Regions from separate parts of the Aeromonas sp. MR16 genome, predicted to be linked through region 3. Evidence: predicted binding sites of a transcription regulator. Region 3 holds the regulator's gene; each other region holds the start of a gene.
What was found. Region 3 encodes LexA, which represses DNA repair genes until DNA is damaged. Its sites were predicted from a motif close to ANCTGTNTNNNNANACAGNT; they were not measured.

Region 1: the regulator LexA is predicted to act here: its motif matches at 4,671-4,690, upstream of dinB (DNA polymerase IV).
Region 2: the regulator LexA is predicted to act here: its motif matches at 5,036-5,055, upstream of ruvA (Holliday junction branch migration protein RuvA).
Region 4: the regulator LexA is predicted to act here: its motif matches at 1,521-1,540, upstream of MM194_RS14725 (DUF4250 domain-containing protein).

The regions. Positions count from the first base shown of each region.
Region 1 covers NZ_JAKZFK010000003.1:77,907-85,293, reverse strand. The annotation lists gene MM194_RS04355 (Na(+)-translocating NADH-quinone reductase subunit C) at 1-533, shown strand, start outside; gene MM194_RS04350 (NADH:ubiquinone reductase (Na(+)-transporting) subunit D) at 526-1,158, shown strand; gene nqrE (NADH:ubiquinone reductase (Na(+)-transporting) subunit E) at 1,162-1,758, shown strand; gene nqrF (NADH:ubiquinone reductase (Na(+)-transporting) subunit F) at 1,776-2,999, shown strand; gene MM194_RS04335 (FAD:protein FMN transferase) at 3,003-4,040, shown strand; gene nqrM ((Na+)-NQR maturation NqrM) at 4,052-4,276, shown strand; gene MM194_RS04325 (hypothetical protein) at 4,357-4,563, opposite strand; gene dinB (DNA polymerase IV) at 4,693-5,745, shown strand; gene MM194_RS04315 (methyl-accepting chemotaxis protein) at 5,813-7,387, shown strand, end outside.
Region 2 covers NZ_JAKZFK010000030.1:10,276-17,662, reverse strand. The annotation lists gene MM194_RS17940 (TIGR04219 family outer membrane beta-barrel protein) at 1-354, shown strand, start outside; gene MM194_RS17935 (SDR family oxidoreductase) at 420-1,100, shown strand; gene MM194_RS17930 (3'-5' exonuclease) at 1,588-2,217, opposite strand; gene MM194_RS17925 (proline--tRNA ligase) at 2,412-4,136, opposite strand; gene MM194_RS17920 (hypothetical protein) at 4,366-4,743, opposite strand; gene ruvA (Holliday junction branch migration protein RuvA) at 5,109-5,723, shown strand; gene ruvB (Holliday junction branch migration DNA helicase RuvB) at 5,784-6,803, shown strand.
Region 3 covers NZ_JAKZFK010000036.1:21,464-28,850, forward strand. The annotation lists gene MM194_RS19150 (flagellar basal body-associated protein FliL) at 1-50, opposite strand, end outside; gene MM194_RS19155 (chorismate lyase) at 196-747, shown strand; gene ubiA (4-hydroxybenzoate octaprenyltransferase) at 744-1,607, shown strand; gene plsB (glycerol-3-phosphate 1-O-acyltransferase PlsB) at 1,741-4,164, opposite strand; gene lexA (transcriptional repressor LexA) at 4,378-5,004, shown strand; gene MM194_RS19175 (hypothetical protein) at 5,432-5,722, shown strand; gene MM194_RS19180 (SCO family protein) at 5,940-6,566, shown strand; gene dinF (MATE family efflux transporter DinF) at 6,589-7,387, shown strand, end outside.
Region 4 covers NZ_JAKZFK010000020.1:37,036-44,422, reverse strand. The annotation lists gene MM194_RS14730 (glycogen/starch/alpha-glucan phosphorylase) at 1-738, opposite strand, end outside; gene MM194_RS14725 (DUF4250 domain-containing protein) at 1,134-1,331, opposite strand; gene MM194_RS14720 (cell division inhibitor) at 1,565-2,056, shown strand; gene MM194_RS14715 (fumarate hydratase) at 2,281-3,804, opposite strand; gene pabB (aminodeoxychorismate synthase component I) at 4,100-5,398, shown strand; gene MM194_RS14705 (CoA pyrophosphatase) at 5,449-6,015, shown strand; gene MM194_RS14700 (serine/threonine transporter) at 6,230-7,387, shown strand, end outside.

The DNA of each region.
Region 1 (7,387 bases), on a different contig from region 3:
TTGACGGCGATGCCGACAACTTCGACACCAAGCTGGCGGCGAAGGATCCGGCCAAGAACATCCGTCTGGCCCCGGCCGACGACAAGGCTGGCCTGCGCCAGATCTCCAGGCTGGTGCCGGTGTTCTTCGCGAAGGATGCAGAGGGCAAGGTCGACAACATCATACTGCCGGTCTACGGCCAGGGTCTGTGGTCCACCATGTACGCCTTCGTGGCGGTCGCGGCCGATGGCCAGACCATCAAGGGCATCACCTACTATGACCACGGCGAAACACCGGGTCTGGGCGGCGAGATCGAGAATCCGGCCTGGCGTGAACTGTTCGTCGGCAAGAAGCTGTTCGATCAAGACGGTCAGCCCGCACTGCGAGTGATCAAGGGGCATGCTCCGGCTGGTTCCGAGCATGACATCGATGGCCTGTCCGGCGCGACCCTGACCGGCAATGGCGTACAGCACACGTTTGACTTCTGGATGGGACCCAAGGGCTTTGGTCCTTTCCTGGCCAAGGTTCGTGCAGGAGAAATCAACAATGGCTGACAAGAGCGAAATGAAAAAATTGCTGTTGACGCCTGTGCTCGGCAACAACCCCATCGCCTTGCAGGTGCTGGGTGTCTGTTCCGCGCTGGCCGTTACCAGCCAGATGAAGACGGCGTTCGTGATGACGCTGGCCGTTACCGCGGTCACCGCCTTCTCCAACCTGTTCATCTCCCTGATCCGCAATCAGATCCCGAACAGCGTGCGGATCATCGCCCAGATGGCGGTGATTGCCTCGCTGGTTATCGTGGTTGACCAGGTGCTCAAGGCCTATGCCTATGACATCTCCAAGCAACTGTCGGTGTTCGTGGGCCTGATCATCACCAACTGCATCGTGATGGGTCGTGCCGAAGCCTACGCCATGAAGAGCGCCCCGCTGCCCTCCTTCCTGGACGGTATCGGCAACGGTCTGGGTTACGGCGCCGTGCTGCTGGTCGTGGCCACCGTGCGTGAAATCCTGGGCTCCGGCACCTGGTTCGGTATCGAGCTGCTGCCGCTGGTGAACAATGGTGGCTGGTATGTGCCTAACGGCCTGCTGCTGCTGCCGCCGAGTGCATTCTTCATCATTGGTCTGATCATCTGGGGCGTTCGCACCAAGGATCCCAAGCAGGTGGAGGCAAAGGATTAAGGTATGGAACACTATCTGAGTCTGTTGATTCGTTCGATCTTCATCGAAAACCTGGCGCTCTCCTTCTTCCTGGGGATGTGTACCTTCCTGGCGGTGTCCAAGAAGGTCAAGACGGCCATGGGTCTGGGTATCGCCGTCATTGTGGTACAGACCGTGGCCGTGCCGGCCAACAACCTGATCTACAACTACGTCCTGAAAGATGGCGCCCTGGTGTCCGGCCTGGATCTGAGCTTCCTGAGCTTCATCACCTTCATCGGGGTGATCGCGGCGCTGGTGCAGATCCTGGAGATGGCGCTGGACAAGTATTTCCCTGCGCTCTACAACGCCCTGGGTATCTTCCTGCCGCTCATCACCGTGAACTGCGCCATCTTCGGTGGCGTCTCCTTCATGGTGCAACGTGACTACAACTTCGTGGAGTCTGTGGTCTATGGCGTGGGCTCGGGTGCCGGTTGGATGCTGGCCATCGTGGCGATGGCAGGGATCCGCGAGAAGATGAAGTACTCCGATGTCCCCGAAGGCCTGCGTGGTCTGGGCATCACCTTCATCACCGCGGGTCTGATGGCGCTGGGCTTCATGTCCTTCTCTGGTATTTCCCTGTAATCGGAAAGGAAATATAGATGGAAATTATTCTGGGTGTGGTCATGTTCACCGTGATCCTGCTGGCCCTGGTAGCAGTCATTCTGTTCGCCAAGTCCAAGCTGGTGACCGCCGGTGACGTGACAATCAGCATCAACGGCGACCCGGCCAAGGCTGTCACCAGCCCGGCGGGTGGCAAGCTGCTCGGCGTGTTGGCCGGCAGCGGTATCTTCGTCTCCTCCGCCTGTGGCGGCGGTGGCTCCTGTGGTCAGTGCAAGGTGCGGGTGAAGGCCGGCGGCGGCGATATTCTGCCGACCGAGCTCGATCACATCAGCAAGGGCGAGGCCCGTCACGGCGAGCGTCTGGCCTGTCAGGTCACTGTGCGTGGCGACATGGACATCGAGCTGCCGGAAGAGATCTTCGGGGTGAAGAAGTGGGACTGTACCGTCATCTCCAATGACAACAAGGCCACCTTCATCAAGGAACTCAAGCTGCAGATCCCGGACGGCGAGAGCGTGCCGTTCCGCGCCGGTGGTTATATCCAGATCGAAGCCCCTGCACATCATGTGCACTACAAAAACTTCGATATTCCAGAGGAATATCGCGGGGATTGGGATCGCTTCAAGATCTTCGAACTGGAGTCCAAGGTAGACGAGCCGATCATTCGTGCTTACTCCATGGCCAACTATCCGGAAGAGTTCGGCATCATCATGCTGAACGTGCGGATCGCGACCCCACCGCCCAGCAACTGGACCGCCCCTCCCGGTCAGATGTCTTCCTACATCTTCAACCTCAAGGCGGGTGACAAGGTGACCATCTCCGGTCCCTTCGGCGAGTTCTTCGCCAAGGACACCGACGCCGAGATGGTGTTCGTCGGCGGTGGTGCAGGCATGGCGCCGATGCGCTCCCACATCTTCGATCAGCTGCGTCGCCTGAAGACCAAGCGCAAGATGAGCTTCTGGTACGGTGCCCGTTCCAAGCGCGAGATGTTCTACGTCGAAGACTTCGATATGCTGGCCGCCGAGAACGACAACTTCCAGTGGCACGTCGCCCTGTCCGATCCGCAACCGGAAGACAACTGGGATGGCTACACCGGCTTCATCCACAACGTGTTGTTCGAGAACTATCTCAAGAACCACGAGGCGCCGGAAGATTGCGAGTTCTACATGTGTGGACCTCCCGTCATGAACGCTGCCGTCATTAACATGCTGAAAAACCTCGGTGTTGAAGACGAAAATATCCTCCTGGATGACTTTGGTGGTTAATCCATGCACAGTGTTGTAAAGACTTGGCTAGCCTTCGGGCTAGCTTTTTTCATGACGGCTTGTGGTCAGGAAGCGGTTAAAGCCAACCCCGAGACGCACATCACCGGCAGCACCATGGGCACCTACTACTCCATCAAGGTGGCGGACGGTGCCGCCCCGGATGCGGCCAAGCTGCAGGCCGAGATCGATGTGCTGCTGGAGCGGGTCAACGATCAGATGTCGACCTACCGACCGGACTCCGAGCTGTCGCGCTTCAACCAGCACAAGGGGCCGACCCCTGTGGTGGTCTCCCGCGACACCGCGCGGGTGGTGACCGAGGCCATTCACATCGGCCGCGAGAGCCGCGGTGCGCTGGACGTGACCGTGGGTCCCCTGGTCAATCTGTGGGGCTTCGGGCCGGATGCCAAGCCGACCAAGGTGCCGTCCGATGAGTTGATCAGCCAGACTCGCCAGAAGACCGGGCTCGGCAACCTGCACGTCCTGACCTCCGCCGACGCGGACACCCTGCAAAAAGACATCCCGGATCTCTACGTGGATCTCTCCGCCATCGCCAAGGGCTTCGGGGTGGACAAGGTGGCCGAGTACCTGGAATCCCTGGGGTCGCGCAACTACCTGGTGGAGATCGGCGGTGAGCTGCGCATCAGTGGCGTCAACGGGAAGGGCCACCCCTGGCGCGTCGCCATCGAGAAGCCGACCGCCAACGCCGGCTCGGTGCAAGAGGTGATCCTGCCGGGGGCCAATGGCGTAGCCACCTCGGGTGAGTATCGCAACTACTACGAGATGGATGGCAAGCGCTTCTCCCACACCATAGATCCGGTGACGGGCAAGCCTATCCAGCATCGTATGGTATCGGTGACCGTGATCCATCCCTCCTGCATGACCGCAGACGGCTTGGCGACCGTGTTCATGGTGATGGGGCCCGAGAAGAGCCTGGCCTATGCCAAGGAGCGGGGCATCGCGATCTTCACCATCACCAAGACGGACGAGGGATTCGAGGAAGCCTACTCGGATGCCTTCAAACCCTATTTAGTGAAAAAGTAAGGGGTCATGACATGCAGATTTTTCTGATTACCTTCGGGGTATTTCTGGCGGTGGTGGTGGCCATGGCCATTGGTTACATCTTCCAGAAGAAGACCATCTCCGGCTCCTGTGGCGGCCTGGGCACCATCGGGATCGAAAAGGAGTGTGATTGCCCTGAGCCCTGCGACAACCGCAAGAAGAAGATGGCCAAGGCCGAGGCCCGTCGCAAGATGCTGACCGAGAACCGCATCATCTGACTCTGCGCTGGTCACGGATGCCTGATGCAAGCGAGCCGACCCATGTGTTGAATCAAGGGTCGGCTCGCTTTTTTATGGCCTCAGTAGTCGTATTGCTGGCAGGACTTCTTGCGAAATTCGACCTTCCAGCGCGCCAGCTCCTCCTTGGTATTCAGCTCGTCCCCTTTCTTGATGGCTTTCTCCAGCACCTCGATGCGCTTGAACAGCCAGCTGCATTCGGCGGTCGGATGATCCTTGGCCATGCCGAGCAGCGGTAGCAGGCAGAGCCCCAGCCAGATTGCCTTCATCTCTCTCCTCCTTGAGTCTCATAGTGACGGTGCCTTAGGAGTCTATGTGCAAGCCACACCCGCCGTGACTGGCAGAAATAGCAGGGCTGGGGTAGCATGGGGCAGGTAACTGTTCATATATACAGTGATATGCGCAAGATCATTCACATCGACATGGACTGCTTCTTCGCCGCGGTGGAGATGCGGGACAACCCGGCCCTGCGGGAGGTGCCGCTGGCCATCGGCGGTTCCTCGGACAGGCGCGGCGTCATCTCCACCTGCAACTACGTGGCGCGCCGCTTCGGGGTACGCTCCGCCATGCCGAGTGCCCTGGCCATGAAGCTCTGCCCGCCGCTGGTACTCATCCCCGGCCGGATGGCCGTCTACAAGGAGGTCTCACGCCAGCTGCGCGCCATCTTCCTGCGCTACACGGAGCTGGTGGAGCCGCTCTCCCTCGATGAGGCCTACCTCGACGTCACCGACAGCCCCCATTGCGGCGGCAGTGCCACTCTGATGGCGGCCGAGATCCGCGCCGCCATCGTCAGCGAGCTGGGGCTGACCGCCTCGGCCGGGGTGGCACCGAACAAGTTTCTGGCCAAGCTCGCCTCCGAACAGCGCAAGCCCGACGGCCTGTTCGTGATAACGCCGGGCGAGGTGGATGAGTTCGTGCGCCAACTGCCCCTCGGCAAGCTGCCCGGCATCGGCCGCAAGACCGCAGAGCGGCTGGAGTCCCAGGGGCTCTATTCCTGCGAGGATGCCAGGGCCATCAGCCGCGAAGAGTTGATCGCCCGCTTCGGCAAGCTGGGGGAGATGCTGACCGGACGTATCTGGGGACATGATGAGCAGCCGGTCCAGGCCGAGCGGGTGCGCAAGACTGTCGGGGTGGAGACCACGCTCGCCAGCGATGTGCTGGATGAAGATGCCTGCTGGCGGGTGCTGAGCCAGCTCATCCCGGAGCTGGAGTTGCGCTTCGCCCGGGCCTGTCCCGCCGAGGCGCTGATGGGGCAGGGGATCAAGCTGAAGTTTGCCGATTTTCAGCAGACCACCGTCTATCGACGGGGTGGCTATCAGGCCGGGTTGTTCCACGATCTGCTGCACGAGGGGTTACAACGGGCTCAAGGAAAACCCATTCGCCTGTTGGGTCTGGTGGTGGGCCTGCCCGGTGCCGGGGAAATCAACCAACTTAGTCTGGATCTCAGCTGATTTAGTTAAGTTTTTGTATCCGAAACCGATACAGATGATCACATCTGTAGACGTTAGGAAATCATGCATGAGTGCTCTCTCTGTTCAGGGACGGATCACCCTGATCGCCGGTTGTTGTCTCTTGGCCAGTGCCGGTGCACTGGTTGCCTCATCCCTCTTCAATGCGGCCCGCATGCAGGAGCAAGTGCGCACCTCCACCACCCTGGAGGCGCAGCACGCGGCAGAAAACTGGATGCAGGCCATGGGCGCCACCCAGGCGGCCAGGGTGACCAGCTACCTCGATGAGGCCTACTTCAGGGTCACCCTGCTGGCCGAGGGCATTCTGTTTCAGCGCAAGAATGCGGCCGACAACTTCGTCCACTCCGAGGCGCTGCGTGGCGCCGTGAACCAGCAGCTGCAGGATGCGGCGGAGTCGTCGGACAATCTGCTCGGGGTCTATGGCATCTTCGAACCGAACCAGCTCGACGGGGAGGACGAAAACTACCAGGGCTCGACGGCGCTCGGGGCCAACGACAAGGGGCGCTTCTCCAGCTACTGGGCCAGGGTCGATGGCAAGGTGACGCTGGAAGTCATGGACGAAGCGACGCTGGCCGACGACAAGCCGGCCGCCAACGGCGGCGCCAAGAACGACTGGTACAAGTGCAGCATTCGCACCGGCGCGCTCTGCCTGCTCGAGCCCTATCTCGACGAGGTCGGCACCCAGGAGGTTCTGATGACCTCGGTCACCGCCCCCCTGCGGGATCAGGGCAAGCTGCTCGGCATGGTCGGGGTCGATATCTCGCTGGCCAGGCTGCAGACCCTGGTGCTGGAGATGGACAAGGCTCTCTACGGCGGGCAAGGCAAGGTGCTGCTGCTCAGCCACGAGGGCCGGGTGGCCGGGGTCGAGGGGTTCAAGATCCCCCTTGGCAACACCCTGGGCCAGCAGGAGCAAGGGCTGGCGGCGGATCTGAATGGCTGGCTCGCGAAAGGGGAGCTGGTCGCCCGCTGGAGCCCCGACGGCGCTTTGCTGCAGACCTTCGTGCCGGTCAGCATGCGCGGCACCGATCACAAGTGGGGCATCTATATCGAGCTGCCCCGCGCCGTGGTGCTCGCCTCCGCCTTGCAGTTGCAGGGGGATCTCGAGGATCAGGCCCAGCGCAGCGTGGTGACGCAGCTGCTCATCGGCGGCGCCATCTCGTTGCTGGGGCTGCTCTGCATCTGGCTGATGGCGCAGCGCATCGTCGCGCCTATCCGTGCCATGGTGGCCCGCCTCAAGGACATCGCCAGCGGTGAGGGGGATCTGACCCAGCGCATCGTTCTGCAGCGGGACGACGAGATCGGCGAGCTGGCCAGGTGGTTCAACAACTTCCTGGACAAGCTGCAGTCCACCATCAGCCAGGTGATCGATACCGTGGCGGGCACCAGAGCCAGCGCCGTGCTGGCGGCGCACGGGGCCGAGCGCACCAGCGCCGGCATGCAGGCCCAATATCAGGAGGTGGACCTGGTGGCGACCGCGTTCGAGGAGCTCAGTGCCACCGCCCTGCAGGTCGCGGGCAACGCCAGCTCGGCGGTGAACGCAGCCAATCAGGCCGACACGGCGGCCCAGGAGGGCAAGTCCGTGGTGGCGGACACGCAAGCGGCCATGTCCCGACTGATGACGGTC
Region 2 (7,387 bases), on a different contig from region 3:
TATGATCTGACCCTTTACTATCGCCTGCTGAACAACGACCTGTTCAAGATCGATCTGGGTCTGACCGGTCGTCAGTATGACGGCAAGTTCCACACCCTGAACGAATCCTATGACGAGGGTGAGCTGATGGCCTACACAGGCGCAGAAGTCATGCTGCCGGGCACCGGTGTCTCCTTCTTCGGCGACGCTCGCATCGAGAATGGCGATCACTATGACTACCGGATCGGGGCGGCTTACCAGTTCTCCTCCATCCCGATGCAGATCCGCGCCGGCTGGCGTGATGCTGCCATCGACATCGCCGAGATGGATCAGGGTATCGAAGGCTGGTTTGTCGGCGCCGCGTTCCGCTTCTAAGCATGCAGGGATGCGTTACGACGAGGTAGCGCACTCTCTGGCTTCCACCGTTAAGGGGTAACAACATGAGCCACATCATAGTGACTGGCGCAGGCTCCGGCCTCGGCCGCGCACTGACAATCGGACTGGTAGCGCGTGGTCACCAGGTCTCCATGATGGGGCGCCGTTACCAGAAGCTGCAAGAGCAGGAGCAACTGCTCGGTCGCGCCGTGGTCGGCATCGCCGCCGATCTGGCGCGCCACGAAGAGGTGGAGATGGCGTTCTCTGCCGCGGTGGCCTGGGGTGGCTTGCCCGAGATGGTGATCCATTGCGCTGGCGCGGGGGAGTTCGGCCCGGTCGGCGTCTACACCGCCGAGCAGATACGCCGGGTGGTGGAGAGCAATCTCATCTCCACCATACTGGTGGCCCAGCAGACGGTGAAACTCATCGGCAGCAAGGGGGGCGTGCTCGCCAGCGTGCTCTCCTCCGCGGCCCAGGCCGGCAAGGCCAACGAGAGTCTCTATTGCGCCTCCAAGTGGGGCATGCGCGGCTTTCTGGAGTCCCTGCGGGTCGAGCTCAAGGGATCGAGGCTGCGCCTGGTGAACCTCTATCCGAGCGGGATCCGCAGCGAATTCTGGGACAACTCGGATCATGTGGACTCGAGTAACTTCATGACCCCGGAAGACGCGGCCGCCTATATGCTGGATGCACTGGAAGCGCGCAGCAGTTGTCATGTGACCGATCTCTTTATCGGCCGTAACGACTAGGTTTCTCATTCTGAGTGGTATTAACCGCTGCCTGCACAACAAAAAGCGCGCCGATTGGCGCGCTTTTTTTATCGAGCCTAGTGTTAAGTATCAACACCCCCGCTTGCCCTTGAACAGGGCGACGATATCGGTGATCGCCACGTCCTGCTGCTCGCCGGCGCTTGTACTCCACCACGCCGTTGTCGAAGCCCCGATCGTCGATGACCTGGGCATCTCCAGCAGGATATGGGGAATATGTTGGGCCACTGGATGTGGTAATGATGGATATATTTGAAGGCCGATAATGCAATGTCTTAATCAAGACAGGCATTGTCAACATGTAAAAATAAACATTTAGAGTGAAATGACAAAAGCAGCGATTTTTATAATGAATTATCGCAACTTACTACGCCCATGTTCAATTTTTAGAATATGGCGAATGTATATCCAGCTCATGCGAAATAATATTAAACCTCGGGTGGAGATTAGTTAATTTTACCTGAGCGACTCATTTTTGAGTCGCATATCCCTGCAGGAAGGATTGAACTGCATGCTTTGATTTCTTGCCGAGGGTTAGCAGCAATTCAAAATCAGGGTCGATAATGCCATATCGCAATTCTAATTCCTTTAATAAGGCAAGCCACAGATGCGCCGTCACCTCGGCATCGGCCAGTGCGCGGTGAAATACGCCGTCATTGGGCAAGCTGTGGTACTGTACCAGGGTACCCAACTTATGATCCGGCGCCTCGGGGAATAACCGTCTCGACAGCAGCAAGGAGCAGGCGAACTGCCCAGGATAGTGCGCCGACAGCCGCTCTATTTCAGCATCCAGAAAGCGCTTGTCGAAGGAGGCATTATGGGCGACCAGGTTATCATCACCGATAAACTCGACGAAGTCCGCCATCACCTCGCCGCAAGGTGGCGCCTGTTTCAGCATGGCATTGCTGATCCCGGTATATTGCTCAATAAAGCTGCTGACGTTAAAACCGGGATTCATCAACGCCGAAAAACGCTCACTGATATGGCCGTTTTCAATCCGGACGGCACCAATTTCTATCGCTCTATCACCTTGTCCTGGTGAGAGCCCGGTAGTCTCGAAATCGAGTACGACAACGGTATTGGCTAAGGCAGTGGACATAATCTCTCGGGCAATCTGGATAAAGAACGTCAGTCTAGAAAATCTGCTACTTCATGTACAGCGCAATATCGCGATACAACTGGAGCCTTGTGTTTGTGATGAGCAGCAGCGACAGGCAACATATAAAAAGCCCCGAGTGCGATTCACACCCGGGGCCTTTTATCGAAAACGAAAAGCAGAGTTAGCAGGCGCTATTAGCGACCCAGCTTGCCCTTGAGCAGGGCGACGATGTCGTTGATCGCCACTTCCTGCTTTTCGCCGGAGCGGCGGCACTTGTACTCCACCACGCCGTTGTCCAGACCGCGCTCGCCGATGACGATGGCGTGCGGGATTCCGATCAGCTCCATGTCGGCGAACATCACGCCCGGACGCTCCTTGCGGTCGTCGAACAGCACGTCAACGCCAGCGGCCTTCAGCTCGGCGTAGAACTGTTGCGCCTGCTCGGCGACGCGCTCGGATTTGTGCATGTTCATCGGCACTATGGCCACTTCGAACGGGGCTATGGCGTCCGGCCAGATGATGCCGTACTGATCGTTGTTCTGCTCGATGGCGGCAGCCACCAGACGGGAGACCCCGATACCGTAGCAACCCATCTCCATGGTGACGGACTTGCCGCCCTCGTTCAGCACGCTGGCCTTCATGGCCTCGGAGTACTTGGTACCCAGCTGGAATATGTGGCCCACTTCGATACCGCGCTTGAGCAGCAGGGTGCCCTGGCCGCAGGGGCTGGGGTCGCCTTCCACCACGTTGCGCAGATCGGCCACTTCATAGGTGGCGATGTCGCGATCCCAGTTGGCACCGGTCAGGTGGAAGCCGGTGTCGTTGGCGCCGCAGACAAAATCGGCCAGATGGGCGGCGCTTCGATCGGCGATGATGCGACCGGCAAAGCCGACCGGACCGATGGAGCCAGCGTCACAGCCGGCGGCGGCCTTGATCTGCTCCTCGCTCGCGAAGGTCAGTGGGTTGGCGACACCCGGCAGCTTCTCGGCCTTGATCTCGTTCAGCTCGTGGTCGCCACGCAGCACCAGGGCGATGACGGCCTGCTGGCCGTGCTCGTCCGCCTCGGCCAGCACCAGCAGGGTCTTGGCGATGGCAGCCGGCGCGACACTCAGGAAGGCGGCCACTTCATCTATGGTGTGCACATTCGGGGTGGCGACCTTGGTCAGGACCAAGGTGGCTGCGGCGCGCTCACCGGCCGGTGCAAGGGCCTCGGCCATCTCGATGTTGGCGGCGTAGTCGGAGCTGTCGGAGAAGGCGATCAGATCTTCACCGCTCTCGGCCAGCACCTGGAACTCGTGGGAGCCGGTGCCCCCGATGGAGCCGGTATCGGCCTGCACCGGACGGAAGTTCAGGCCCATGCGGGTGAAGGCGGCGCAGTAGGCGGCATGCATCCGTTCGTAGGTCTCGATCAGCGATTCCTTGTTGATGTGGAAGGAGTAGGCATCCTTCATCAGGAACTCGCGACCGCGCATCACGCCGAAACGGGGACGGACCTCGTCGCGGAACTTGGTCTGGATCTGGTAGAGGTTGAGGGGCAGCTGCTTGTAGCTGTTCACCTCGTAACGGATCAGGGAGGTGATCACCTCTTCGTGGGTCGGGCCCAGCACGAAGGGACGGTTGTGGCGGTCGGTCAGACGGCACAGCTCGGGGCCGTAGTCGTCCCAGCGGCCGGACTCCTGCCACAGCTCGGCCGGTTGCACCACCGGCATGGAGACTTCGATGGCACCAGCATTGTTCATCTCTTCGCGAACAATGTTCTCGATCTTCTTCAGTACCCGCAGGCCGGACGGCAGCCAAGCATACATGCCGGAGGCCAGTTTGCGGATCATGCCGGCGCGCAGCATCAGCTGATGGCTGACGACTTCCGCGTCGGAGGGGGTTTCCTTGAGAGTGGAAAGCAGATATTGGCTGGTACGCATCGCGATGGACCTTAAACGTGGGACGGGCCGCCTGGCCCTGGATAAATTCAAGGGCGGAATTTTAACATGGGTCACTGCCCTAATGCGATTATCTGTTCGCGATAGAGAACGAATACGCGCTATTCGTGAGTAACGGCCTGTGCTTGTGAGCAGGTGATGAAAGAAAAAGGCAGAATAACAACAGGGCGGCCTGGGGGCAGGCCGCCCTGTTCAGAGGAGGGGACCTGACTTAGCCAAGGTAGTCGATCATGATCTTCGATACCTTGCCATCCAGGCCATTATGGTAATGGCTGGTAACGACCACGTTGCCACCGTCCAGATTGGCGCTGCTGTTGAAACTGCTGACGATGACGGAGTCGGCAATGGGGCCCTTGACCAGGATCTGGGCCCAGTCATCGTCGGTACTGGCTGAAGGGCTGTCATAGACCTTGATCAGGGTGATGCCAGGAAGACCCTCCAGCTTCAGGGAGCGGGCTTCATCGTTGCTAAAGCCATGGTCTCCGCTCTTGCAGTTGATGTTGTAACTCGCACCACCGCTGAGGGTATTGCCGACTTGATCCTGAGTGGCGCCATTGCCTTCCCAAAAACTGATTTGTCCATTAGCCATCTTGCTCTCCTTGCGCTGTGCTGCGCGTGACAAAGGTGAAGGAAAACCATTGAGCCTCATTCAGATCTCTTTGGCGGATTCAGACTAGTCAGCCAGAGGTATATAGTCAGGTCCAATTGACGATGTTTTTTGTAATGCTTTGAATTTAAATGAATTAAAGATGATGGTTGAACCGGATCCGCCTTGGGGTTGCCGGGCAGGGGCGGATCAGGGGGATTTTCCTCCCGATTGGGAATAAGCCGGGGAGGAAGCCGATCGCGCGGGGCGGGGATACCATGGGCCTGCCGCCCTATGCTGGATACTTATCCAGTTATTCTTTATGCTATGACCCAATTTGAAAGAGTCTGCGTGGCGAGGAAGAGAACATGATTGGTCGCTTGAGAGGCGTTGTGATTGAGAAGAATCCCCCTGAGGTGTTGATCGAGGTCGGGGGCCTGGGCTATGAGGTGCAGATGCCCATGAGCTGCTTCTACGATCTGCCCGAGCTTGGCAAGGAAGCGACCCTTCACACCCACTTCGTGGTGCGTGAAGACGCCCAGCTGCTCTATGGCTTCAATCACAAGCAGGAGCGGGCGCTGTTTCGCGAGCTGATCAAGACCAACGGGGTCGGCCCCAAGCTGGCGCTGGCCATTCTCTCCGGCATGACGGCCACCCAGTTCGTGCTGAGCGTCGAGCGCGAGGAGATAAGCTCCCTGGTGAAATTGCCCGGCGTGGGCAAGAAGACCGCCGAGCGACTGGTGGTAGAGATGAAAGACCGTCTCAAGGGCTGGGTCAGCCACGATCTCTTCTCCCCCGCCGCCATCAGCTTGCCCGCCCAGGAGAGCCAGCTGCGCGCCCCCGATGCGAGCGAAGAGGCAGCCAGTGCCCTGGTGGCACTCGGCTACAAGCCGCAGCAGGCGAGCCAGATCGTTAGCAAGGTGGCCAAGGATGGGATGTCGGTTGAGTCGATCATCCGTGAATCCCTGCGTAGCCTGGTGTGAGGATGAACATGAATCAAGCAGCTCGCCCTGTCTCGATCTTCGGTGTGCGTGGGGTTATGCATGATTGAAGCGGATCGTCTTATCTCGGCCACCGCCATCGGCGGGGGGCGTGAAGATGAGGTCATCGATCGGGCCATCCGTCCCAGGAAGCTGGCGGATTACACCGGTCAGGATCCCGTCTGCGCCCAGATGGAGATCTTCATCGAGGCGGCGCGCCAGCGCGGGGAAGCGCTCGATCATTTGCTGATCTTCGGCCCGCCCGGCCTTGGCAAGACCACGCTCGCCAATATCGTGGCCAACGAGATGGGGGTCAATATCAAGACCACCTCGGGCCCGGTGCTGGAGAAGGCCGGGGACTTGGCGGCGCTGCTCACCAACCTCGAGCCGAACGATGTGCTGTTCATCGACGAGATCCACCGTCTCAGCCCCGTGGTGGAGGAGGTGCTCTATCCGGCCATGGAGGACTACCAGCTCGACATCATGATAGGGGAGGGCCCGGCCGCCCGCTCCATCAAGCTGGATCTGCCTCCCTTCACCCTGATCGGCGCCACCACCCGGGCCGGCTCCCTGACCAGCCCGCTGCGGGACCGTTTCGGTATCGTCCAGCGGTTGGAGTTCTACAACGTCAAGGATCTCACCGACATAGTCGCGCGCAGCGCCCGCTGCCTCGGACTCGAGATGTCGGGGGATGGGGCACTGGAAGTGGCCCGCCGCTCCCGTGGCACGCCGCGTATTGCTAACCGCTTGTTAAGACGGGTGCGGGATTTCGCCCAGGTGAAGTCCGATGGCCGGATAGACGGATCCATAGCGGCTCGTGCCATGGACATGCTGGACGTGGACAACGAAGGGTTCGACTTCATGGACCGCAAGCTATTGTTGGCTGTCATCGACAAGTTTATGGGTGGCCCCGTTGGCCTCGACAACCTGGCGGCGGCCATAGGGGAAGAGAAAGACACCATAGAGGATGTGCTGGAGCCTTATCTCATCCAGCAGGGCTATTTGCAGCGCACTCCCAGAGGGCGGTTGGCGACCCCCAGAGCCTATGCCCACTTCGGCCTGCAACGGCCGGAAGAAGGATAAACACAGCTGATTGAACAAAAACCGCCTCCAGGGGCGGTTTTTTACTATTCTGACAAAAAAAAGCCCACGGCACAGGCGGTGGGCAAAGACAATTCAGGATGGATGTTCACAGACAGTGAGCGCGTCTGGAGACAGGCCGGGAAAAAAACAAAGGAGCCGTCGCGAGGCCTCAGAGTCGGTTCATTTGATAGAGCTGAACGAACGAAAGCTTGTAGTAACGTATGGTCTTGGCAACAAACTTTTTCATCATTAATCCCAACAAACAGGTTCGAAATGTTCATCGAATACGTACCGGGAACCCAGATTGACCGGCCTGTATCCAGAGGTATGCCCTCACTGCGAGGCGCATTGTAGGAGCTCTTCCCAGGCCGGACAAACAAGAAATTCTATGCGTTTCAGATTAGATTAAGTAATTAATGTTTTTGGGCGTCGTCAAGCATAAACATGTGTTTTTGTTGGTTTTAAATTGAAAGAAGGGTGGCCTGTGCGATTTTGTAAATATCGAGTTGATGAGGCCGTAAATACTCAAGAGTTTTATTTTTTTAACAGAATTGAAACTAATCTGATGTTATTTAAAATTGATT
Region 3 (7,387 bases):
AACAGGGTACAACCCAGGGATAACATCAGCAGAACATTGGCGATCTTCATCTAGATGGCTCGGCAGCGACGGGTGCCCCATTTTTGATGCTGTCATCGGGGCCGTCAAGCACGGATGTTCTTACAATTCTCCATTGATTTACGGATAATAAACCGGATTTTAACCTGACAACGGAAATCTCCGGATGGTGAAGCTGTGAAGTCCGAGTTGACTGTTCCCCTCATCCAGCTCGCGCCCTGGCGGGCTCCCGAGCAGTGCGAGCCCCCAGAGGCGCTGCGTCCCTGGCTGCTGGAAGCCGATTCCATGACTCGTCGGCTGCGTCGCTACAATCGCCAGCTGTCGGTGCAACTGCTGGGCAATCGCCCTGTATCGCTCGGCGCAGACGAGCAGGCGCTGGTGGCGGCCGAGTGCCCTCAGGGCCTGTGCCGCGAAGTGATACTGCACGGGGATGGCGGGCCGGCCATCCTGGGCTGGACCCTGTTTGCCGAGGCGGCATTGCAGGGGGGCGGTTTACATGATCTGGGTGAACAGCCTTTGGGTGAACGTATCTTCTGTCATGAGCCTGCAAAACGAGATCATCTGTTGCTGGCATGTTTCGAAATCCTGGCCAACCCCTGGTGTCCGGCCGCCATCGTCTGGGGACGTCGTTCCCGTCTCTATCTGGGGCAGTGGCCCTTGCTGGTCCACGAACTCTTCCTGCCCTCGCTATCGTCCAACCCGCTGCCATCGAATAAGGAGCCGGAGTGAAATTGTTAACCAAGGAGCGGGGACTGGCCTATGTGCAGTTGGCCCGCATCGACAAGCCCATCGGCACCCTGCTGCTGCTGTGGCCGACCCTGTGGGCACTCTGGCTGGCGGCCGGTGGCCTGCCGGATCCCTGGATCCTGATCGTGTTCGTGGTGGGGGTCTTCCTGATGCGCTCCGCCGGTTGCGTCATCAATGACTATGCGGATCGCAACTTCGATGGTCACGTGAAACGCACCGCCGGACGGCCGCTGCCCATGGGCAAGGTCGCGCCGCGCGAGGTGCTGGTGCTGTTCGCCGTGCTGGCCCTCATCTCGTTCGGCCTGGTGCTGACCCTGAACCCGCTCACCATAGGCCTGTCGTTTGCCGGCCTGTTGCTGGCGGTCTGCTACCCCTTCATGAAGCGCTTCATTCCCATACCGCAGCTGGTGCTGGGGATGGCCTTCTCCTGGTCCATTCCCATGGCCTACGCGGCCCAGGCCAACGCGCTGCCTCCGGTGGCCTGGCTGCTGTTTCTCGCCAACCTGCTGTGGACCATCGCCTACGATACCCAGTACGCCATGGTGGACAGGGACGATGACCTCAAGCTCGGTCTGAAATCGAGCGCCATCCTGTTCGGTCGCCAGGACAAGCGGATCATCGGCGTGCTGCAGCTGGCGACCCTGCTGATCCTGCTGCTGGTGGGCCAGCTGATGGCGCTCGGCTCGGGTTACTACTGGGGCTTGCTGGGGGCGGGGGCGCTGTTCGTCTATCAGCAGCGGCTGATCCGGGAGCGGCAGCGAGAAGCCTGCTTCAAGGCGTTCCTTAACAACAACTACGTGGGGGCGCTGGTGTTGCTGGGGGTGGCGAGTCACTACCTTTGAGTCAGCGCGGCGCCACCGCGTGCTCACCCCGGGGTGAGCAACATTTGTGAAAAAGGCCGCATCTTGATGCGGCCTTTTTATTTCCAGTTATTGCTTGTCAGCCGGCGGCTATGAGGGTTGCCTCGTTACGGCATCAAGTCCGGTTGCCCGCTTCGATGGTGCGCCGGATCTTGGTGCTGAGCAGCGGCACTATGTTGTCGGCCAGCGCCTGGAAGCGGCCCAGATCCGGCTTGCAGCCCGTATCCAGATAGCCTTCGCTGCGCAAGGAGTGGATCAGGGTGCTGAACAGCTTCTGGTCGAAGAACTCGGGGGCGTTGATGCCGTGCAGGGTGCCGAGGCGCTCCGCCATCATCAGGCCATCCGCCTCCAGCTGCTCCGCCTCGATATAGGGCTGGGCCAGCACCCGGGTCAGCACGATGGCGTAGCGTTGCAGCGTTTCCTGAATGCTCTCCGCCAGCAGCAGCAGGCGCATCTGATTGACCGGGTTGACCCAGTAGCCGCTCTCACGCTCCTCGATGAGCTGCTGGCGTTGCAGTTCGGCCAGCAGGGCATCGACCAGCGCCGGCAGTTCGTCCTCCTGGTAGCGCAGGAACAGCTCCGTCTTGAGCAGCGGATAGATGTCGACGCAGCGGGCGACGATCTCGCCGCGGGAGATCCCCTCGCAACGCTCGATCAGGGCTGCCACCAGGGAGGGCAGGGCGAACAGGTGCAGGATGTTGTTGCGGTAGTAGGTCAGCAGGATCGCCTGATAGCGGTCCAGGCTGACTATCTGACCGAGCTTGTCCTCGCTCACCTCGAACTTGTTGAGCTCCATGGCCTGATCCAGCAGGATCTTGGCGTCTTCGTCCGGCAGGGTGCTCTGCGGGCTGTAGGGCACCTGCTTGAGCAGGTCCAGATAGGTGTTGAGTTGAGCCTGCAGCTCGTCCCGGGTCAGGGCATGGCGCTCGGCGGCCAGCAGGGCCAGGGCGCTCAGGGTCAGGCCGTTGACGGCGGCGGCATCGTTGATCCGGGTCATCAAGAGCTCGGCCAGCTGATTGACGGTGGAGGCCATCCACTCCGGGCGCTCTTCCTTGCCTATGCTCTCCTTCCAGTGCGGTACCTGCTCGCCGAGGTAGCTGTTGAGGGTCAGCGGCTCTCCGAAGTTGACGAAGCCACGGCCATAGTTGCGCAACTTGCGCAGGATGCCGAGCACCTGCAGGAAGCTCTCTTTCTCCTTGCGGCTGCCCTTGAGCTCGTTGTGGTAGGTGTTCACCTCCATCACGTGCTCGTAGCCCAGATAGACGGGCACCAGGGTCACCGGCCTGTCCAGCCCGCGCATCATGGCCTGCAGGGTCATCGCCAGCATCCCGGTCTTGGGCGGCAGCAGGCGGCCGGTGCGCGAGCGACCCCCTTCGGTGAAGAACTCCACCGAGTAGCCCTTGGCAAACAGCAGGTTCAGGTATTCACGAAATACGGTGCTGTAGAGCGGGTTGCCCTTGAAGGTGCGGCGGATGAAGAAGGCGCCGCCGTGGCGGAAGATGGGGCCCGCCGGCCAGAAGTTGAGGTTGATGCCGGCCGCTATGTGGGGCGGCACCATGCCCTGGTGATAGATGACGTAGGAGAGCAGCAGGTAGTCCATGTGGCTGCGATGGCAGGGCACGTAGACGATCTCGTGGCCTTCCTGCGCCAGCTGGCGTACCCGCTCTGCGCCATTGACCGACAGGCCGCGGTAGAGCTTGTTCCACAGCCAGCCGAGGAAAGTCTCGCCGAGGCGGATCAGCCGGAAGGAGAAGTTGGAGGCGATCTCGTCCATGTAGCCGTGGGCGCGCTTCTGGGCCTTCTCCAGGCTGATGCCCTCGCGTCTGGCCTCTTCTTCGATGGCCTGCTGGATCACGCTCGAATCCAGCAACTGCTTGAACAGCAGGTTGCGGTTCGGCAGCTTGGGGCCGGTGGCGGCCAGCTGCTGACGGCTGAAGTGGATGCGCGCCACCCGCGCCAGCTTGTGGGCGATGGCCTCGTCGGTGCCGTGCTTGTCCGCCATATGACGCAGGGAGAGCGGCGGGGAGAAGCGCACCAGATTCTCGCGCCCCTTGAGGATAACGATCAGTGCCTTCTTGAGCCGGTTCGGCGCCAGACTGCTGATGATGTTCCAGCCGGAGGCCTCTTCGCCTTCGCGACCCGGGGCGCGGCCCCAGAACAGGGTGACGGGCACGACCTGGATATCCAGCGCCGGATCCTGCTTGTGCAGATCCAGCAGCTGATGAAATTCTTGCAGGAAGGGGAGCGGCTTGGTGCGTTTGCCAAACAGGGGCGGTGGCCGATCCAGGCAGACGTAGCGCGGCAGCAGCTGACCATTCAGCTCAAGGGGCGTGAAGGGGCCGGGCAGACCGAGATCCTCGCAGCACTGCTGCAGGGTCATCAGATCGGTGATCGAGCTGGTCTTCAGGGCATAGACAATGGGTCTGGCCGGGTCCAGATCCAGTTCCGCGATGGGGTTTTCCGGCAGGCTCTTGTGGTTGACCAAGCCGCTGACCGGCCATTGCAGAATGGCTCTGGAAATCTTCTGTCCGATGGACATGGGTGTCTGCTCTCCAAAAAAATGCGGCGTGAGCATAACAAATCACCGCTGGCTTGTCGCCGAGAGGTACGATGAGTGGCGCTACAGATCAAGGATGGGCCATTTTGTGAAAGAAGTGCGACAAGGGCACGACAAATATCAGCAACGCCTTGCCTTGGCCACAGCACTGTATATACTGCCAGTGTGCTGTATAAAAAGACAGGTGCCCATGCTATGAAACCCCTTACTCCCCGCCAGGCTGAAGTGCTGGAGCTTATCAAGGCGAACATGAGCGAGACCGGTATGCCGCCGACTCGTGCCGAGATCGCCCAGAAGCTTGGTTTCAAGTCGGCCAATGCGGCCGAGGAACATCTGAAGGCCCTGGCCAAGAAAGGGGTCATCGAAATCATGCCCGGTACCTCCCGCGGCATCCGTCTGCTGATCGAAGAAGAGGAAGCCGCACCGGAAGAAAGCGGCTTGCCGCTGATCGGCAAGGTGGCCGCCGGTGAGCCTATCCTGGCCCAGGAGCACATCGAGAGCCACTACCAGGTGGATCCCGCCCTGTTCCATCCGCGGGCAGACTTCCTGTTGCGGGTACAGGGAATGAGCATGAAGAACATCGGCATCATGGATGGGGATCTGCTGGCGGTGCACAAGACCCAGGACGTGCACAACGGTCAGGTCGTGGTCGCCCGCCTCGATGAGGATGTCACCGTCAAGCGCTTCCAGCGCAAGGGCAGCCAGGTGTGGCTGCTGCCGGAGAACGAAGAGCTCGCGCCCATCGAGGTGGATCTCGCCAGCCAGCATCTGACTATAGAGGGACTGGCGGTCGGCGTGATCCGCAATGCCGACTGGATGTGAGATGCAGGCATGAGCTCTGATAGACGGCCTCCTTTGGGAGGCCGTTTCGTTTCTGCTGTTTGCCCCGAGCTCTGATACCCACCATTTTCGTCGCCATCCTCTGTCGCAACAGAAAGCAGCAAAGAGAGCGCAACTAAAGAGAGTGCCGCCACACAGCTGGCATTTCGGATATATCCTTTGATGAGGCACGGTACGCCGTTACCGGGCCACGGGATCTGCCATGATCCGGGTTGTTGCCTGAACCGGCCAGCATAAGGTCGCAGGGATGCATCACTGGCACCGCCAACGCGGTGTCGGGTAGAAGGGAGAGTCGTCAGGGGGCTCGCAGTCCATGACCTGGAACGACTCAGTCAGTACGTGACTGTGTTTTGCCTGTCATCCTGGCAGGACACTAGTTGACGTGGCCTGTTGAGCAAGGAGGACAGGTATGGCTTCAAGCTCGCCATGGGATCCGGGTCTGGCCGCAGCGCCCGCATCCTCCATCACCCGGTTCATCAAGGGCAGTCGGATGACGTGGTTTTATGCGCTCTGGGTCTATCACAAGGGGAATGGCTGGACCATCTGGCTGGGGTGTCCCAAGGACAAGATTGTCCACCTGGTTCGTCTGTTTCGCCGCCACCACGACATAGGATTGCCCAATGCACCCTGGGTGGCCCCCGTCGTTCCGCTGCACGCCGTGGCCCGGCGCCCTCAGGCGCAGCACCGGCGGCGACCCTGATCCACTTAGCCAACATTGTGTGTGAGCCCCACCTGATGTGGGGCTTCTGTTTTTTCCCATCTGCGATGAATACTGAGGGCCAGTACCACCCCTTGTTGGGCCTCTTTGTGCCCGATATCCGGACTCCGGGGTAGCCAGAGATAGGAGGGCCCGGGTTACAATGCACCTCCACCGGGCCCGCCCAACGGCTGATTAGACTAGCAAGGCTCTGTTTTATATGATTAAACCACGTTATCCCCTGCTGTTTCTGTTACTGGTCGGCAGCATGATGGTTGCATACAGCTGGAGCCAGCCTTCCCCACCCGAGCAGGCCGACTATTATCCGGTGGGACGGGATATCAATCCTTTCACCCTCACCGACGGCGATGGCAAACCCTTCACCGCAGCCAACCTGGTCGGGCATTGGACCTTCCTGTTCCTCGGCTACACCTATTGCCCGGACATCTGCCCGACCACGCTGGCGGATCTGCGCTCCGTCTATCCGGAACTGCAGCACATAGCGCCTGGCAGTCAGGTGGCCTTCATCTCGGCGGATCCCCAGCGCGATGACAGTGCCCGACTCAAGCAATACACCAGTTTCTTCCAGCCAGAGTTCAAGGCGGCCACCGGCCCTCACAACCAGCTGTTCCCCTTCGTGCGCAACCTTGGTCTCGTCTACTCCATCGTCGATCACGGGAACCAGGATTACCTAGTAGACCACTCGGCCTCGATCGTGCTGATCAGCCCGGAGGGCAAGCTGACGGCCGTGTTCCGCCCCCAGATGGAGCCTGGCCAGGTGCCCCACGTGGCCATGAAAACCCTGGTCTCTGACTTCGCGCGGATAGTGCGGCTGGCCGACCAGTGATGCTCAGGAATGAGACCTGCCCATGCTGATCCCGCACTGGTTGCGCGATCCCCGGCGTCACAGCGCCGTGTTTGTACTTGCCCTGCCGATGGTGTTCTCGAACGTCACCACCCCGTTGCTCGGGCTGGTGGATACCTGGGTGATCGGTCATCTCGGTCAGGCCTGGTTTCTCGGCGGCGTCTCGGTCGGGGCGACCCTCATCAATCTTCTGTTCTGGCTGCTTGGCTTCCTGCGGATGTCCACCACAGGGCTGACCGCACAGGCCTACGGGGCTGGCAGTGCCGAGGGGCAACTGGACACCCTGGCGCGGGCCTTGGGGCTGGCGATCGGCCTGGGAATGGCGCTGTTGCTGCTGGTGTTACCCTTGCTGCCGGCCCTCATTGCGCTGAGCGGCGGCTCCCCCGAGGTGCAGGGCTATGCCGCAGAATATGTGTCGGTGCGGATCTGGAGCGCCCCGGCGGCCCTGTGCAACCTGGTCATCATGGGTTGGCTGCTGGGCATGCAGGACGCCCGCAGCCCCATGTTGCTGCTGATCCTGAGCAACCTGGTCAACATGGTGCTGGATACCTGGTTCGTGCTGGGCCTGGGCTGGCAGGTGAAAGGAGTGGCCGCCGCCTCGCTGCTGGCGGATTACAGTGCGCTGGGGGTCGGGCTCTGGCTGGTGAGCCGCCGGCTGCGCCACCTGTCTGTGTGGCAGGGGGCCTGGCAGCGCTGGTGGCAATGGTCAGCGCTGCGGCGCCTGCTCGGTCTGAACCGGGACATCTTCATCCGCTCTCTTTGTCTGCAGCTCTGTTTTGCCTTCATGACGTTGCAGGGGGCCA
Region 4 (7,387 bases), on a different contig from region 3:
CTCGGAGGCACGGGATTCCCATAACCGCAGTATGTTGACGGTATGGCCACCGAAGCCCACCACGGGGATATCCCAAGGCACCCCTTTGATCTTGCGACCGGCGTGCCACACCTTCTTCAGGCCGCCATTGTCGCCGAACACCGTCTCGACGTAGCCATAGAGCGGGATCTCCTGCACGGATTCCGGGCGGCAGATCTCCCAGGGGTTGCCATATTCACGCCAGGAATCCGGGCGCTCGATCTGGCGGCCATCCTGGATTTCCTGACGGAACAGGCCGTGTTCGTAGTGGATGCCGTAGCCGACCGCCGGGTAGTTCAGGGTGGCCAGGGAATCGATGAAGCAGGCGGCCAGGCGGCCCAGGCCACCGTTACCGAGCGCCATGTCGGGTTCTTGTTCACAGAGGTCGGTCAGTTCCAGACCGAGTTCACCCAGTGCCTCTTCGCAGGTCTTATACAAGGAGAGGTTGTGCAGGTTATTGGAGGTCAGGCGCCCCATCAGGAACTCGGCAGAGAGATAATGAATGGCACGGGTATCTTTCTTGAAATGCGTCTGCTGAGTGCGGGTCAGGCGTTCGTACACCTGTTCGTTGACGGCGGCGGCGGTCGCTTTCCACCACGCTTCTGGCGAGGCTTTCTGTTCGCTTGTCCCCAAGGTAGAACGCAGGTGACGCACGATACTCGCCTTGAGCTGATCTTTATCCAGTTGGAGATCCTGGTCTGTCTTCTTCTTGGTAGCCATAAACCATTTTCCTTCGTTACAAATAAAAATTGTTATCCCATTCGGGACCGGCGCTGTTGTTATCTCATAATATGTTCCGGCGTGGGCATACTAGCTAAAGCCGTTGGTTTAAAAGTTAACGTGAGTCACACTTTAACGCATAAAGATGACAGTTAAAGCATGAAAACCCTTTCCTTAAATTCACCTGAATGAAATAAAAATACAGATAAAAATCATGCAGTTAATAATTAATTGCCAAGATATTCTCATGAATAGGTTTTCAGTGATTGCACACGTCTGAAAATACGTGAAAATAACGCCGAGCACTGCGGGCGCTGAAACCGGTTTCAATGTTCGGGGCATCCGTCAGGCAATAAAAGGAAGGTGCCCCAGTTGGGGCACACTTCGTGAGCGAATTAACCATGGGCCTTGAACTGGTTGCTCATGGGATCATAGTGATAGCCAATCTGCTGCAGACGCGTGGCCAGCTGATCCTCTGTCATGTCGTAGTAGGCCAACAACTCTTCCAGACCATCGCACTCCAGCCGCAGCTTCTCGTTGATGATCCCGAGCAGAATATTGGCATCCAGCCGTTGCAAGGTGCTGACATCCATCTTGGTCTCTCCTCTTCCCATACAGACTGTATAACCATGAGCGCCTGCCCTTGCTTTGTCCATAGTGCAAAAAACACCCACCTCATCTTTGATAAAAATATCCTTTTCATTCAATCAAGTAGCTCATCGCCTTGTTAATCCGCTCACATTTTTAACCACAAATGACTTGTCACCGACATGAGATAGAACTACTGTATACACATACAGCATGGTTATTCATACAGGATACTAATATGAGCCAGCCCCTGAGTCACCTCCCCTCCTCTCCCTCTGTCGGCCTGATCAATCCTTGGCCCACCCGCCATCAGGGCAAGCTGGAGCATGAGCCTCGACTGGCTGGTGATCTTGATGAAGCGCCGCTGCTTGGCGAGCTGGGGCGGCTGAGCCAAGGCGATAGCGGCTGGATCCTGCTCATCGCACCGCCGGGGCTGCCCGTGGCCGAGCAGTGGCAGGCACAGGGGATCAACCCCGCCCGAATACTGGTGGTGCACGGCGCCAAGATCAAAAACTGGCAGAGGGTACTGGAGCAAAGCCTGGGCAACGGCCACTGCGCCGCCGTGCTGACCTGGTTACCCGAGCAGATAGCGCTCGATCGCCTCAAGCTGGATACCCTGGGCCAACGCACCGGCGTGTTGACTCGCTTCTTCAACCCCAAAGATGCGCCTCTCCCTGTCCAGAGCGGCCCCCTCTGCTACGGCGGGCAGGACATCTACCTCAATCATTGAGCATTGCATTTGTTGCACTGCCTCGTATCGAAGAGGCGCTTTCTGAAGATGCCGTGATCACGTCCTCCCCTCTTCATCGATAGCGACTGAGCTTTCAGACACAAAACACGAGACATGAAAAAGAGGCGACCCTGAGGTCGCCTCTTTCGCCGCACTTGTCACCAGACAACACAGCGTTACTTCGTCATTCTGCCATCAAGACAGGATTGCTCCCACAATGGGGATCAGGAGAGCTTGACGTCCAGCTCGGCAATCTTGGCCGACCAGTAAGCCGGGCCCGTCTCGTGGATGTTGTTGCCAAGGGAGTCGACCGCTACCGTCACCGGCATGTCTTCAACCTCGAACTCATAGATGGCCTCCATCCCCAGATCAGCGAAGGCCACCACTCGCGCCTTCTTGATGGCCTTGGCCACCAGGTAGGCGGCGCCGCCGACTGCCATTAGGTAGACGGCCCTGTGCTCCTTGATGCTCTGCACCGTCTTGGGACCGCGCTCCGACTTGCCAATCATACCGATGAGGCCGGTCTCCCCCAGCATCATGTCGGTGAATTTGTCCATCCGGGTGGAGGTGGTGGGGCCAGCCGGGCCAACCACCTCGTCACGGACCGCATCGACCGGGCCCACGTAATAGATGAAGCGGTTGGTGAAGTCGACCCCTTCCGGCAACCCTTCCCCATTCTTGAGCATGTCGGCGATGCGCTTGTGGGCCGCGTCGCGACCGGTCAGGATCTTGCCGGAGAGCAGCACCGTATCGCCGCTCTTCCAGCTGGCGAGCTCAGCCTTGGTGATGCCGTCGACGTTGACACGGCGCACGTTGCCACCGGACTCGCGGGTGATCTCCGGCCAGTCTTCCAGTTTCGGCGGGATCAGCTCGGCCGGACCAGAGCCGTCCAGCTCGAAGTGAACGTGACGGGTGGCGGCGCAGTTGGGGATCATCACCACCGGCTTGGAGGCGGCGTGAGTCGGGGCAGACTTCACCTTCACGTCCAGCACGGTGGTGAGGCCGCCCAGGCCCTGGGCGCCTATCCCCAGCTTGTTGACCCTGTCGTAGAGCTCGACTCGCAGCTTCTCTTCGGTGGTCTCGGGACCCCTGGCGATCAGCTCCTGAATGTCGATGTGCTCCATCAGGGCTTCCTTGGCCAGCACGGCGGCCTTCTCGGCGGTACCGCCGATGCCGATCCCCAGCATGCCGGGCGGGCACCAGCCGGCCCCCATGGTCGGCACCGTCTTCAGCACCCACTCGACCACGTCGTCCGAGGGGTTGAGCATCACCATCTTGGACTTGTTCTCGGAGCCACCGCCCTTGGCGGCGATGCTCACCTCCACCTTGTCGCCTTGCACCATGTCGATGTGCACCACGGCCGGGGCGTTGTCCTTGGTGTTCTTGCGACTGCCGGCCGGATCGGCGAGCACCGAGGCGCGCAAGGGGTTGTCCGGGTTGGTGTAGGCGCGGCGTGTGCCCTCATCCACCATCTCCTGGACCGTCATGTCGCTGTCCCACTGCACCTTCATACCAATCTTGACGAAGCAGGTGACGATGCCGGTGTCCTGGCACAGGGGGCGATGACCCTCGGCGGACATGCGGGAGTTGATCAGGATCTGGGCCAGCGCATCCTTGGCGGCCGGGTTGATCTCACGGTCATAGGCGGCCTTGGCGGCCTGGACGAAATCGAGGGGGTGGTAGAAAGAGATATATTGTAGGGCGTCGGCAATGGAATCGATAAAGTCCTGTTTTTTAATGATGCTCATATCATCCTCACTGGTCCTCGTCTCGGTCAGGCCGAGCGAGGGCTTCCATATGAGCCGAGCCTTCGGCGGGCGGCGGGTGCGCACAGAGCCGGCAGACAACGGCGTGTTTTTATAACGGTGTTTTCTGAAAATGCCGGCCGCCATGATACGCTTGGGCACCCGTACCGGCTAGGGAGCTGGGTGCAAACTGTTGCCTGTGTAACAAAAAATGAAACCAAGACTGCATATCCACCATTTCGATCCACAAACATCGCTGCACGCCCTGTTTGCCCGGCTGCAACACCAACCCTGGGCCATGTTGCTGGAGTCAGCCGGCCCCCAAGGGGCAGATAACCGCTTCGACATCCTCAGCGCCGATCCACTCGCCACCCTGGAGACCCGGGGAGCCAGCACCCTTATTCAGCGTGCAGGTGCGACCGAGCATCAGGATGAGGATCCCCTCAGCCTGCTCGCCAGCACGCAACAAGCCCTGTTGGGGCCGCTGGATCAGGAGCAGAGCGAGCTGCCCTTTATCGGCGGCGCGCTCGGCCTGTTTGGCTACGATCTGGGGCGGCGCTTCGAACGGCTGCCCACGCAGGCAGAGGCGGATATCCAGTTGCCGGACATGGCGGTGGGGATCTATGACTGGGCGCTGCTGCGGGAGATCGCCACCAACCGCTGGCAACTGGTACATTGGGGGGACGAGGCCGGGCTCACCCGTCGGTTACGCTGGCTCGAGGCGCACAGCGCCTCCCCGTCGACCTCTCAGATGCCGTTCTCGCTGACCGGCCCCTGGCAGAGCAACATGAGCCGGGCCGAATATGGCGACAAGTTTGCACGGATCCAGGCCTATCTGGCGGCGGGGGATTGTTATCAGATCAACCTGACCCAGCGCTTCAGCGCGCCCTATCAGGGGGATGAATGGGCGGCCTATCTCGCCCTCAGCGCGGCCAACAAGGCCCCCTTCTCGGCCTTTATTCGCCTGCCGGATAGCGCCATTTTGAGCCTTTCGCCTGAGCGTTTCCTGCTGCTCGATGGCCGCCACATCGAGACCAAGCCCATCAAGGGCACCCGCCCCCGTCACAGCGATCCCGTTATCGACCAAAAGAGAGCCGAGGAGCTGGCCGGCGCCGACAAGGACAGATCGGAGAATCTGATGATCGTGGATCTGTTGCGCAACGACATCGGCCGGGTGAGCCGTCCCGGCTCGGTCTGCGTGCCACATCTGTTTGCGGTGGAATCCTTCCCCGCCGTGCATCATCTGGTCTCCACCATACACGGCAAGCTGGATGCCCGTTGGCAGGGAGTGGATCTGCTGCGGGCCTGCTTCCCCGGCGGCTCCATCACCGGCGCCCCCAAGATCCGGGCAATGGAGATCATCGAGGAGCTGGAGCCGGTGCGGCGCAGCGCCTACTGCGGCAGCATCGGCTACCTGAGCCAGCACGGCCGGATGGATACCAGCATCTGCATCCGCACTCTGATAGCGGAAGCCGGCTGGCTGCACTGCTGGGCGGGGGGCGGCATCATCGCCGACTCGGAGGTGGACAGCGAATATCAGGAGACCTATGACAAGGTGGCTCGCATCCTGCCGCTGCTGGATGCGCTGGGCTCATGATGCCGATGCCCGCAGACCATAAGGAACCACGCCTCGAGATGGATATCGAGATAGACAGCGCCGATCTGCTGACCCGCTTCCTGCTGCAACGCCCGGCCCCGGCCCATCGACTGATGCTGGCCGGGCTCAAACCGGCGGCCGTCCTGCTTCCCCTGGTGGAGCGACCCGACGGGCTGCAGCTATTGCTGACCCGCCGCAGTGCACAGTTGCGCCACCATCCGGGGCAGATAAGCTTCCCGGGCGGGCGCCAGGATCCCGAGGATGAGAGTCTGATCCACACGGCGCTGCGGGAGACCCAGGAGGAGCTCGGGATCCCCGCCTCCCAGATCCATGTCATCGGCAGCCTCACCCCCCTCAACACCATCTCCCTCTACGATGTGTTGCCGGTGCTGGCCATGGTGGATGCCGATTATCAGCTCACCCTGAGCCCGGACGAGGTCGAGCAGGCCTTCGAGGTGCCCCTCAGTCATGTGCTCAATCCGGCCAACCACATAGCCCTGACCATTCCCAGAGCCGGCAAGCGCCACACCATCTACTGGATCCCCTGGCAACAATCCTTCATCTGGGGGGCCACCGCCAGCATGATCCGCCAGCTTGCCCAGCACCTGTCAAAATAACATACTGCTAACACCGCGAGTTGGAAAATCATTCAGTTAACACTCAACTAACATTGCATATGATAAAGAATTTTTGATTTTTTATTCTTTTGATCACATTTCCATAAGAAAATACGCGTTTTGCCATCACAAAGGTGAATCCGATCAACATTTTTGATTAAAAAAAAAGTATTCTTTCGCCGACTAATTAAAACCACTATTCGGGGTGAGAGACATGTCCAATACGGTCACTGGCGCACAGGAAGTTGCAGCCTCAAAAGAGCAGGGAATCGGCTCGGTCCAATCGCGCGGTTGGGGCAAACAAGACACTACCTGGGTGATCAGCCTGTTCGGCACCGCCGTCGGCGCCGGGATCCTGTTCCTGCCCATCAACGCCGGCATGGGCGGCTTCTGGCCGCTGGTGGTGATGGCGCTGCTGGTCGGCCCCATGACCTATCTGGCTCACCGTGGGCTGGCCCGCTTCGTGCTCTCCTCCAAGAACTCCAATGCCGACATCACCCAGGTGGTGGAAGAGCATTTCGGCATCGGCGCCGGTAAATTAATCACCCTGCTCTACTTCTTCGCCATCTACCCGATCGTGCTGATCTACGGGGTGGGTATCACCAACACGGTGGAAAGCTTCCTGGTCAACCAGCTGCAGATGACGGCGCCTCCGCGCTGGATCCTCTCCATCGTGCTGATCATGGGGATGATGTCGGTCATGCTGGCCGGTGAGAAACTGATGCTGAAGGTCACCGAGATGCTGGTGTACCCGCTCATCGCCATCCTGGCGGGCATCTCCCTCTATCTGATCCCGGACTGGACAGGTGCCGCCCTGGCCCAGGTGCCTTCCACCAAGGACTTCGCGACCACCCTGTGGCTGACCATCCCGGTGCTGGTGTTCTCCTTCAACCACAGCCCGGCCATCTCCAGCTTCGCCCTGGCCCAACGCCGCGACTACGGTGACAACGCCGTCGCCAAGTCCGATGCCATCCTCAAGCGCACCGCACTCATCCTGCTCGGCTTCGTGATGTTCTTCGTGTTCTCCTGCGTGATGAGCCTGACCCCGGCCCAGCTGGCGGAAGCCAAGTCCCAGAACATCGCCGTGCTCTCCTACCTGGCTAACCAGCACTCGAGCCCGATCATCTCCTACTTCGGTCCGCTGGTCGCCTTCGTCGCCATCGTCTCCTCCTTCTTCGGCCACTACCTGGGTGCCCGTGAAGGTCTGAAGGGCATGATCACCCAGCAGATGCGCAGCAGCGGCAAGCAGCCAAACAGCAAGAAGGTCGAGCTGTTCATCATCGCCTTCTTCATCCTGACCCTGTGGGCCGTGGCCATCATCAACCCCTCGATCCTCGGCATGATCGAATCCCTGGGCGGCCCCATCATCGCC